2 linked regions of the Noviherbaspirillum saxi genome follow. The protein of the gene in region 1 interacts with the protein of each later gene in a pairwise test. Links are inferred from orthologs where the notes say so. Each region holds a gene or a part of one and is shown on either strand. Other genes may lie near its edges.

What was found. Proteins that work in one complex are often made in the same cells at the same time.
Region 2: the proteins of dnaE (region 1) and dnaQ interact in binary tests that used the Escherichia coli proteins (3 or more experiments, as listed by UniProt). The link is inferred for Noviherbaspirillum saxi from one-to-one orthologs.

Annotation. Positions count from the first base shown.
Region 1 is NZ_QYUO01000002.1:31,050-37,220, forward strand. The notes cover bases 1,221-5,173. They hold dnaE (DNA polymerase III subunit alpha), read right to left. Parts: upstream 4,871-5,173; coding sequence 1,421-4,870; downstream 1,221-1,420. Other genes in these bases: D3871_RS16020 (NADPH-dependent FMN reductase), read left to right, coding at 1,221-1,295; D3871_RS16030 (sulfurtransferase), read left to right, coding at 5,057-5,173. Also shown: D3871_RS16015 (DoxX family protein), read right to left, coding at 19-441; more of D3871_RS16020, read left to right, coding at 735-1,220; more of D3871_RS16030, read left to right, coding at 5,174-5,953. UniProt on the Escherichia coli protein: DNA polymerase III is a complex, multichain enzyme responsible for most of the replicative synthesis in bacteria. This DNA polymerase also exhibits 3' to 5' exonuclease activity. The alpha chain is the DNA polymerase catalytic subunit.
Region 2 is NZ_QYUO01000001.1:1,374,134-1,378,025, forward strand. Bases 1-2,783 are described here. They hold dnaQ (DNA polymerase III subunit epsilon), read left to right. Parts: upstream 1-923; coding sequence 924-1,643; downstream 1,644-2,783. Other genes in these bases: D3871_RS06475 (efflux RND transporter permease subunit), read left to right, coding at 1-921; D3871_RS06490 (head-tail connector protein), read right to left, coding at 1,961-2,254. Outside these bases: D3871_RS06495 (RBBP9/YdeN family alpha/beta hydrolase), read right to left, coding at 3,173-3,733; D3871_RS06500 (MFS transporter), read right to left, coding at 3,762-3,892. UniProt on the Escherichia coli protein: DNA polymerase III is a complex, multichain enzyme responsible for most of the replicative synthesis in bacteria. The epsilon subunit contain the editing function and is a proofreading 3'-5' exonuclease.

The DNA.
Region 1 (6,171 bases):
CGGATTTATTCAAACTTGCTAATTCCAGCGCCCACCCTGCCCGGCAACGCTGTAGCGGCCGGCACCGAGGAATGCGACGGCTAGCGCGGAAATCAGGAACATCGCCTGCAACTCCAGTGCCCAACCGCCGGTTTTAGCTAAAGTAAATATCTCGGCCGCGTGTACCAATGCGACCGCCACTACCATATTGACTGCGACTATCAGAGCGGCTGGACGCGTCATGACGCCAAACAATATCAATAGAGGTGCAAGCACTTCGCCGACGTAAACGAGATATCCGAATTCGGCCGGCAAACCTGTCTTCGCCACCATCGCGAGGATGCCATCGGCTCCTTTGATCAACTTCGAAATGCCATGAAAAAGAATCAGTATTGCAAGCGTGACACGAAGAATCAGTTTGCCGAAGTCTTCGGAGACATTACCGGTTTGTTTGTTATTCATAATGATTCCCTCTTCAATGGTCGGTATGTTGTAAGGATGCCCATCTTTTCCAGCCACTCTGGCCGAAGTGAAATATGAACACTTCGGCAATTTTCAGATCCATCTTAACGGTGAATAGTTCTTTGTGCATCATCCTATCGAACTGCGTCCCCAGTCGGCACATGAGAGATGCGCAGAACAAATGCTGACCATAGCCGGTCTACTTGTTTTCCAACGCATGCCATTTCATCAACCCCGATGTCGGCGTGACGACGCCGGCAATCACTTTCCCACTAGCAAAGCAAAGGAAGATCATGGCCACAACGAAAAATGTCGCAGTCATTGTCGGAAGCCTGCGCAAGGAATCGCTGAACCGCAAAATGGCGCTTGCGCTGGAAAAACTAGCTCCCGATACACTGAAGCTCGGTATTGTGGAAATCGGAAACTTGCCCTTGTACAACCAGGATTTTGATGATGATCCGCCCAAGCCGGCCCGCGATTTCAAGGACCAGATCCAGAATGCCGACGCGGTTCTCTTCGTCACCCCCGAATATAATCGCTCGGTTCCTGGCGTACTGAAGAATGCAATCGACATCGCGTCGCGCCCCTACGGAAAAAGCGCATGGGACGGCAAACCGGGCGCAGTGATCAGCGTGTCGCCGGGCGCGGTCGGCGGGTTTGGGGCCAACCACCATCTGCGTCAGTCTCTGGTGTTCCTGAATGTACCGGCCATGCAGCAGCCGGAGGCATATATAGGCGGTGCGGGCAAGCTGTTCAGTGACAGCGGAGATATCGCAAACGACTCTACACGAGAGTTCATGCAAAAGTTCTTGCAATCGTTTGCGCAGTGGGTAGAGCGGCATTCAGCGCGTTGACCCGGCGAGACGCCACTGCGCCTCTGTCCGCCGCCCTCTTACAAAAAGAGGCAGCGGACAGTAAGCCGAATAATCTCGCCCTCCGTTTTTCCTTCTTGCAGCGAAAATCTTTTGGCACGGTGGAATCAGTACTCCACCGTCGCCCCCTTGATCCCCAACTTATCAGCCAACACTTGCTTTAAGCCATCCGCCGGCGCAACGCGCCAGTCGTCGGCAAACCGGATTTCACAGCTGCCTACGCCTTCCTGCACATAGCGCAAGGTCAGTGGCAATCCATTTTCTGAACGATAGGGTGTCAATATCTGCTTGAGTTGTGTGGTATCGAGCCGCGTGCTGAGCGAGAAGCAAAATTGCCGCCCAAACTGCACGCGCGCCATCGCGACATCCATTACCTTGTCGGCGGAGACGCGGATGCCGCCGGCGAAGCGGTCTTCCGATACCTTGCCTTGCACGGCGAGAAATTCATCTTCCTTGAACAATTGCTTGTTCGGTTCGTACAGCTCGCTGTAGACGGTGACGTCGACCGTCGCCGTGCCATCATCCAGCGTCACGATCATGATTTTGCCGCGCTGGGTCATCTGGGTGCGTAGCGCGCTGATGATGCCGGCCATCAGACGCGGCTCGCGCGACGGTTCCAGACTGGACAATTTCGCGCGCGCAAACTTGCGGACTTCCTGTTCATAAGCATTGAACAGATGGCCGGACAGGTAGAAACCAAGTGCGATCTTTTCCTCGGTCAGCCTCTGCTTCTCGCTCCAGGAGGCGGCCTTGACGTATTCGGGCGGCGCTTCCATGTCGCCGTCGGGTCCGCCGAACAGACTGACCTGGTTGGCCGATGCTTCAGCCTGCTCCGCGCATTCCATTGCGTAGTTGACTGAGGCAATGAGCACGCCCCGATCGACGCCAAAGCAATCCATCGCACCGGCGCGAATCAGCGACTCTATGGTGCGGCGATTGATCTGCCGCTTGTCCACACGCTTGACGAAATCGAACAGGTCCTTGAAAGATCCTTCCTGACGCGCCGCCATAATCGCTTCGATCGCATTCTGTCCCGAGCCCTTGACCGCACCCAAGCCATAACGGATCTGCGTCGCCTTCTTGGCCGACTCGCCGACCGGCGTAAAGCGATAGTCCGACAAATTGATGTCCGGCGGCAGCAGCTTCAAGCCGCAGACATCGATCGCATCCTCGACCAGGATCTTGATCTTGTCGGTGTCATCCATTGCCAGCGACAAGTTGGCGGCCATGAATGCGGCGGGATGATGGGCCTTCAGATAGGCGGTGTGATAGGACAGCAGCGCGTACGCGGCGGCGTGCGACTTGTTGAAGCCGTAGCCCGCGAACTTTTCCATCAAGTCGAAAATCTCGTCGGCCTTTTCCTGCGACAGGCCGTTTTTCGCTGCACCCTCGCGGAAGATCAAGCGGTGCTCGGCCATCTCTTCCGGCTTTTTCTTGCCCATCGCGCGACGCAGCAAGTCCGCACCACCGAGCGAATAGCCGCCGATCACCTGGGCCATCTGCATCACCTGCTCCTGGTACACCATGATGCCGTAGGTTTCGGAAAGAATGCCTTCGGTACGCGGGTCCGGGTATTCGAATTTTTCACCGTGCTTGCGTCGGCAGAAATCCGGAATCAGGTCCATCGGGCCCGGTCGGTACAAGGCGACCAGCGCGATGATGTCTTCAAAGCGGTCAGGCCGGGCATCCTTGAGCATGCCCTGCATGCCGCGGCTTTCAAGCTGAAACACCGCGACCGTCTTGGCCTTGGTCAGCAGTTCGTACGACGCTTTGTCGTTGAGCGGCAATTTTTCAAGCGCAAAGTCCGACATCGCGGAATCGAGCTGCTTGATATAGCGGACCGCGCGATCGAGAATCGTCAGCGTGGTCAATCCCAGAAAGTCGAACTTGACCAGGCCGACCGCTTCAACATCGTCCTTGTCGTACTGCGACACCACACCGGAATCGCCACCTTGCGTATACAGCGGGCAGAAGTCGGTCAGCTTGCCGGGAGCGATCAGCACGCCGCCGGCATGCATGCCGATGTTGCGGGCAATGCCTTCGACCTGCTGTGCAAGTTCAAGCAGCTGCTTGACCTCTTCTTCGTTCTCCATCCGCTCCTTGAGCAGCGGCTCTTCTTCGATCGCGTCGGCGATCGTCACCAGCTTGCCCGGCTTGAATGGAATCAGCTTGGAGATGCCGTCGCAAAAGTTGTAGCCCATATCGAGCACACGGCCGACGTCGCGCACCGCGCCCTTTGCCGCCATGGTGCCAAAGGTCGCAATCTGCGACACGGCTTCGCGGCCATAGCGGTCTTTCACGTACTGAATCACGCGGTCGCGGTTTTCCTGGCAAAAGTCGATATCGAAGTCGGGCATCGATACCCGTTCCGGATTCAGGAAGCGCTCGAACAGCAGGTTGTATTCCAATGGGTCCAGATCGGTGATCTTGAGTGCGTAGGCGACCAGCGAACCCGCACCGGAACCCCGCCCGGGGCCGACCGGCACGCCGTTGTTCTTGCCCCACTGGATAAAGTCGGCCACGATGAGGAAGTAGCCGGGAAAGCCCATCTTGATGATGGTGTCGGTTTCGAACTTGAGCCGCTCCTCATAGCGCTGCCGGTTGGCCTCGCGTTTGGCCTGATCGGAAAACAGCTGGACCAGCCGTTCCTCGAGACCCCGTTTGGCTTCCGTGGCCAGGAATTCGTCCAGCGAGACGCCGTCCGGTGTCGGAAACAAGGGCAGCTTGGGCTTGCCGAGTTCGAGCTGAAGATTGCAGCGCTTGGCGATCTCGATCGAATTCTGTACCGCCGCCGGCATGTCGGCAAACAGTTCGGCCATCTCGGCCTGGGACTTGAAGCATTGCTGTTCATTGAAGCGCTTGACGCGACGCGTATTGGCGAGGATTTCGCCTTCGGCAATACAGGTACGCGCTTCGTGCGCAACGAATTCCTCGGCCTTCAGAAACTGTATCGGATGCGTTGCCACGACCGGCAGCTTCAGTTTGCTAGCGAGCGCCACCGCCTGCCGGACATGCGTATCCACGTTCGGCTGTCCGTAACGCTGGATTTCGATGTAAAACTGGTTCGGAAAAATGCGCGCCCAACGTTCGGCGCAACGCTGCGCGGCCGCCGGATTGCCATTGTCAAGCGCGATGCCGATGTCGCCGAAATGCGCGCCGGAAAGCGCAATCAGATCGCTGGCGCCGCCGTCTTCCAGCCAGTCTGCGCGAAGTTCCGCACGACCACGATGGATGTTGGTCAGCCATGCCCTGGACAACAGTTCGCACAGTTGCAGGTAACCATTGCGGTTTTTTACCAGCAGCAGCAGACGCGAGGGCTTGTCGCGATCGTCGTCATTGGTAATCCACACATCGCAGCCGGCGATCGGCTTGATGCCCTTGCCGCGTGCGGCCTTGTAAAACTTCACCATGCCGAACAGGTTGGCAAGGTCGGTAATCGCAAGTGCCGGCTGAGCGTCTTGGGAAGCCGCCTTGATCGCGTCATCGATACGGACGAGCCCGTCGACGATGGAAAATTCGGAATGAAGGCGGAGGTGGATAAATTGCGGAGAAGTCATCTTGTTATTTTACCGCGAGCGCCGGTTCCGGCAGGCATGCCGCGAGTCACTGTGGTGACATTGGCTATTGACAGTGCGCTACAAAAAGTTGCAATGAAAATTTGCGCTTCCACGGTGGAGCGAGCTATGTCGGCAGCGGCCGCAACGTATATAATGTTGGCAAATCAAAGACTTACCTAGAATCCCATGCAGTCGACCAATCCCTACGTCAACATCGCAGCGTACAAATTCATCACCTTCAATGACACCGCCGAAAAGCGGGCGGAGTTCCGCGCCCTATGCGAGGAGTTGGGGCTGAAAGGCACCATCCTGCTCAGTCCTGAAGGCATCAACCTGTTTCTGGCCGGTCTGCATGAACCGATCGACCGCTTCCTCGCCTGGCTGCGCTCGGACGAGCGCTTTGCCGATATCGAAGTCAAGGAAAGCTATTCGGACCGGCAGCCTTTCACCAAGATGCTGGTCAAGCTCAAGCGCGAAATCATCACGATGAAAAACCCGCTGATCAAGCCGGAAGAAGGCCGGGCTCCGGCGGTCGATGCAAAAACGCTCAAGCGCTGGCTCGACCAGGGTATCGACGATAACGGCAAGCCGGTCGTGATGATGGACACGCGCAACGCCTTCGAAGTGGATGTCGGCACCTTCGACAACACGCTGGATTACCGTATCGAAAAATTCAGCGAGTTTCCGGAAGTGGTTGCCAAACATAAGGACGAGCTTGCCGGCAAGACCGTGGTGACCTTTTGCACCGGGGGCATACGTTGCGAAAAGGCGGCGATCCACATGCAGAATATCGGCTACGACAGCGTCTACCAGCTGGAAGGCGGCATCCTGAAATACTTCGAGGAAGTCGGCGGCGCGCATTACAAGGGCAACTGCTTCGTGTTCGACTACCGTACCGCGCTCAATCCCAAGCTGGAAGCGACCGACACCAAACAATGCTTTGCCTGCCGCGCCGTCGTGACACCGCGCGAGCAATTGTCACCCTATTACATTCCTGGTCGCTCATGCCCGCATTGCAAGAAGGAAATGCAGGACCAAGAACAGGTGCAGGCGGACACGCGCTTAGGAATGTGTACGGAATAAGTTGCCGATTTGGACACGTCTGACGGGATGCGCTGCAAGGGGCCCGCCGAGGGGCGCGAGAAGGAGTCATAGCGAGCTATGGCGACGCCGAGCAACGCTGCAGCGCGCCCGTCAGACGTGAACCAAATCGGGAAATTATTTCGTGCACGTTCCTTAGCATAATCAAATCGGTCGCGAATTGAAAAAGCCGGTCTCCGTATATAACGAAGACCGGCTTT
Region 2 (3,892 bases), on another replicon or contig:
GAAACCATGCTGGGTGGACGCAATGTCACGCGCTTCAAGAAGGGCGGCGACCAGTACGATGTCATCGTGCAAATTCAGAATGGCGAACGCGATGCGCCGGATGACATCAACAATATCTTTGTGCGCGGTACCGGCAAGAACGGTGCACCCGACCAGATGATTCCGCTGTCGAGCCTGTTGAAGGTCCGCGAAACCGTCGCGCCGCGCGAACTCAACCACTTCGGCCAGCGCCGCGCGGTCGTCATTTCAGCCAACCTTGCCAACGGCTACACCCAGGGCGAGGCGATCGACTTCATGGAAGAAACCGCCAAGGCCATCATCAAGCCCGGCTATGCGACCGACTTGTCCGGTTCGTCGCGCGAGTTCCGTGCCGCCAGCGGCAGCCTCGCGCTGACCTTCGTACTGGCGCTGGCGTTCATCTATCTGGTGCTCGCCGCGCAATTCGAAAGCTTCATCGACCCCTTCGTCATCATGCTGACCGTGCCGCTCTCGATGGCGGGCGCATTGGCTGCGCTGAAGTGGACCGGTGGCACCTTGAACGTGTACAGCCAGATCGGCCTGATCACGCTGGTCGGGTTGATTACCAAGCACGGCATCCTGATTGTGGAATTCACCAATCAGTTGCGTGAAGAAGGCAAGCCCATGCACGAAGCCATCGTTGAAGCCGCCGTACTACGCCTGCGCCCGATTCTGATGACAACCGGCGCCATGGTGCTCGGCGCCATGCCGCTCGCTCTGGCGACCGGCGCCGGTGCGGAATCGCGCATCCAGATCGGCTGGGTGATCGTTGGCGGCATGAGCTTCGGCACCATCCTTACCCTGTTTGTCGTACCGACCTTTTATACTTTCCTTGCACGCAAGAAGGAACATCAGCCAATTCCGGTTGACCCCGTTGCTGCTCCCGTTGTTACAACTCACTAAACATGCGACAAATCGTACTTGATACTGAAACCACTGGCCTGAACCCGCGTTCGGGCGACCGCATCATCGAAGTCGGATGTGTGGAAATCGTCAATCGCCGCCTGACCGGCAATAATTTTCATGCCTACATCAATCCCGAGCGCGATTCGGAAGAGGGCGCGCTCGCGGTGCACGGATTGACCACCGAGTTTTTGAGCGACAAACCGAAGTTCGCCGAAATCGCCAATGAATTGCGCGATTATGTGCGCGACGCGGAAATCATTATTCACAATGCGCCTTTCGATCTTGCCTTTCTCGATGCCGAGTTCGACCGCATGGGGTTCCCGCGCTTTGCCACGCATGTGGCGAAGGTGACCGATACGCTGGTGCAGGCGAAGGAAATGCATCCGGGCAAGCGCAATTCGCTCGATGCCCTGTGCGACCGCTACGGCATTTCGAATGCGCATCGTGCTCTGCACGGCGCGTTGCTGGACGCGGAGTTACTGGCGGAAGTCTATCTTGCGATGACGCGTGGTCAGAACAGTCTGACGATCGATCTTGCGGTTGAAGCGGCTGCCTCCGACGGCAGTCAGCTGATCGAAGCTGTGTCGGTGGCGGAAATGCTCATCGTGCGCGCCAGCGATGACGAACTGATCGAGCATGAAGCCTTGCTCGATCGACTGGATAAGGAAGCCAAGGGCAAATGCGTCTGGCGGACAGAGCCGGTGACGGCAGTCAACTGAATCGATGCGAGGTTCGCGGTTTTTTACTTTTCAACGAACTGCTCACTCAGGACATAAGGATCTCGCATTGCGCTATTGAATCGAGTCGCGGATTATTGACTTGCCATGAAACGGCAAATTGATTCGGCAAGGCATTTATGCCATAATGCCGACCTCCCGGACAGTTAGCTCAGGGGTAGAGCACCGCCTTCACACGGCGGGGGTCACTGGTTCAATCCCAGTACTGTCCACCAGAATAAAGTAAGAAAATCAAGCGCTTACAAAAAGAAGGCCGACTCCCCGAAGTCGGCTTTTTCGTTTGTGGACTTGCTGTGGACTTATCTCGCGCGAAACAAATCTTCCTCGGGAAGGTGCCTTAAACCGCCATCACCCGGTACGGGTTCAGTAGCTGCGCGAATCGACGATTCGTGCAAATAGAATTCGCCATTCTCTGACGATACGCCTCGGACATCGTATAGATCGCTCACCAGCAGAAGTGCGGCCGACTTGACCAGGGCAGGCGCCTCGCCATCGGCGTACGTCACTCCCGTATAGTTTTCGACGTGGGCTTTGGCGGTCGCAATCATTGCGGTGATTTCGTCGTTGGCATAATCGCCACCATATCCGAATATGGGCTTTTGCTTCTTCCCGAGTAATCATTCTTTATCCTTCGTTGTCAGTGCCGGTTACGCACTGCGATGCCCATCGAAAGGGTGTTAAGCCAGTTTAGCGTCGCAAGGTTTGCCGTTTGGATGCCGCTGGTCGCCAAGACGCCAGTAGGCTCATTGGCGCCGCCGCCTTTAATCAGGTGGTGTCGATCGCCTTTGCCAGCATGAAGCGCAAATCGTCGGTCACCAGGCGTTCAGCATCCGGGGACGATTTTCGCCCGCAGCAATTTTCCCGAGCAGCTTCTTGGCCTCTTCGCGAGCGTCACTGACTGTTGTAGTGGGAAAGTTCTTATCTTATTAAGTGAATAACGGGCTTGCTTGTTGTCCTTGCCCGTGTAGCCGATAGCGGCCGTCCCTTATCTTTAAGCACTACCGGACGGTGACTTTCTATGCCAACGCCTGTTCGGAAGCTTCTGCTCGCCGGATATCCCGACGAAGTGCGACGGGTGGTGAGAGATGGGCGGTATCATACAAAGCGCGGCAAGCACTCCGTGGATTAAGCGCTTCCAGAAGCCTACTGTTCGCAAAGGTCCCGTTGCAGCGAGTCCAGTAACGCTTTAATTTCAAAGATTAGAAAATCGGAAAAATGTTGCATATCAACTCCAATTGATCGTTGGAAACTTGTTCGACACCTGACGCGATGCCAGATCGGCCTGCATTGTTAACATTGTTAATATTGCGTCTTCATCCATGTTCCTATTGGCGGGACTTTGTCGTCCCGTAGCCGGAAACGGTTGGCGGGTTTTTCTTATTCGACGTGACACACTCGAGCCGTTCAACTTAAATGGTGAGAAGCGCTTCCTGCATGGCGAGCCGTTCAACTTAAATCACCCGTCGATCACACGCATTGCGCCCCACCCGACAGGCAAAAAAATACGGCGCTCAATAGAGCTTGCGAATCAACTCCTCCGCCTGCGCCCATTCGCCAAATCCGGCGGCCGGATTAATATGTCCCACCGCCCCAACATTCACAAGCTCGCTTCCCCAATCTGCAGCCAACTGGCTTACACGCTCAAAGCTGCCAAGCGGATCGTTGGTGCTGGCGGCGACGATGCTGCGGAAAGGCAGAGGCGTGCGCGGCAGCGGTAGCCAGCCGTTTTCGCGGATCGCATCCGGCGTCGGATAGCCGGCCGGCATGGGCGATTCGAGGTCAGCCGGTGCGGCCAGCACGGCACCGTGGATCGGGCGCTTGTATTTTTGTGCCCAGTGAACGGTGATCATCACGCCGGCGCTGTGCGCGACCAGGATGACCGGACCTTCGATTTTGGACAATTCGTGTTCGAGCGCTTCGACGCGCGCGTCGCGGCTCAGCTTGTCGTGTTCCAGCGGCGGGACCGAGAGCGCATTGGACAGTTTCTTTTCCAGGATCGTTTGCCAATGTTCTTCGACGTGGTCGCGCAGGCCGGGAACGAAGAGGATGGTAGGTGAAGATGTCATGGTCATAAAAGACTAATTATCAAAAATGGTTCAATCAGGCCTTTTGCGCTTGAATGCGCTGCAGGTCTTTCGCGTAATGACGCCGGCCGATTCCGAAAGCGACCGCGGCGCCGAGAGCAAACAGAGGAACGATTTCCAATGCGCCCAGCAGGCCGACGCGGTCGG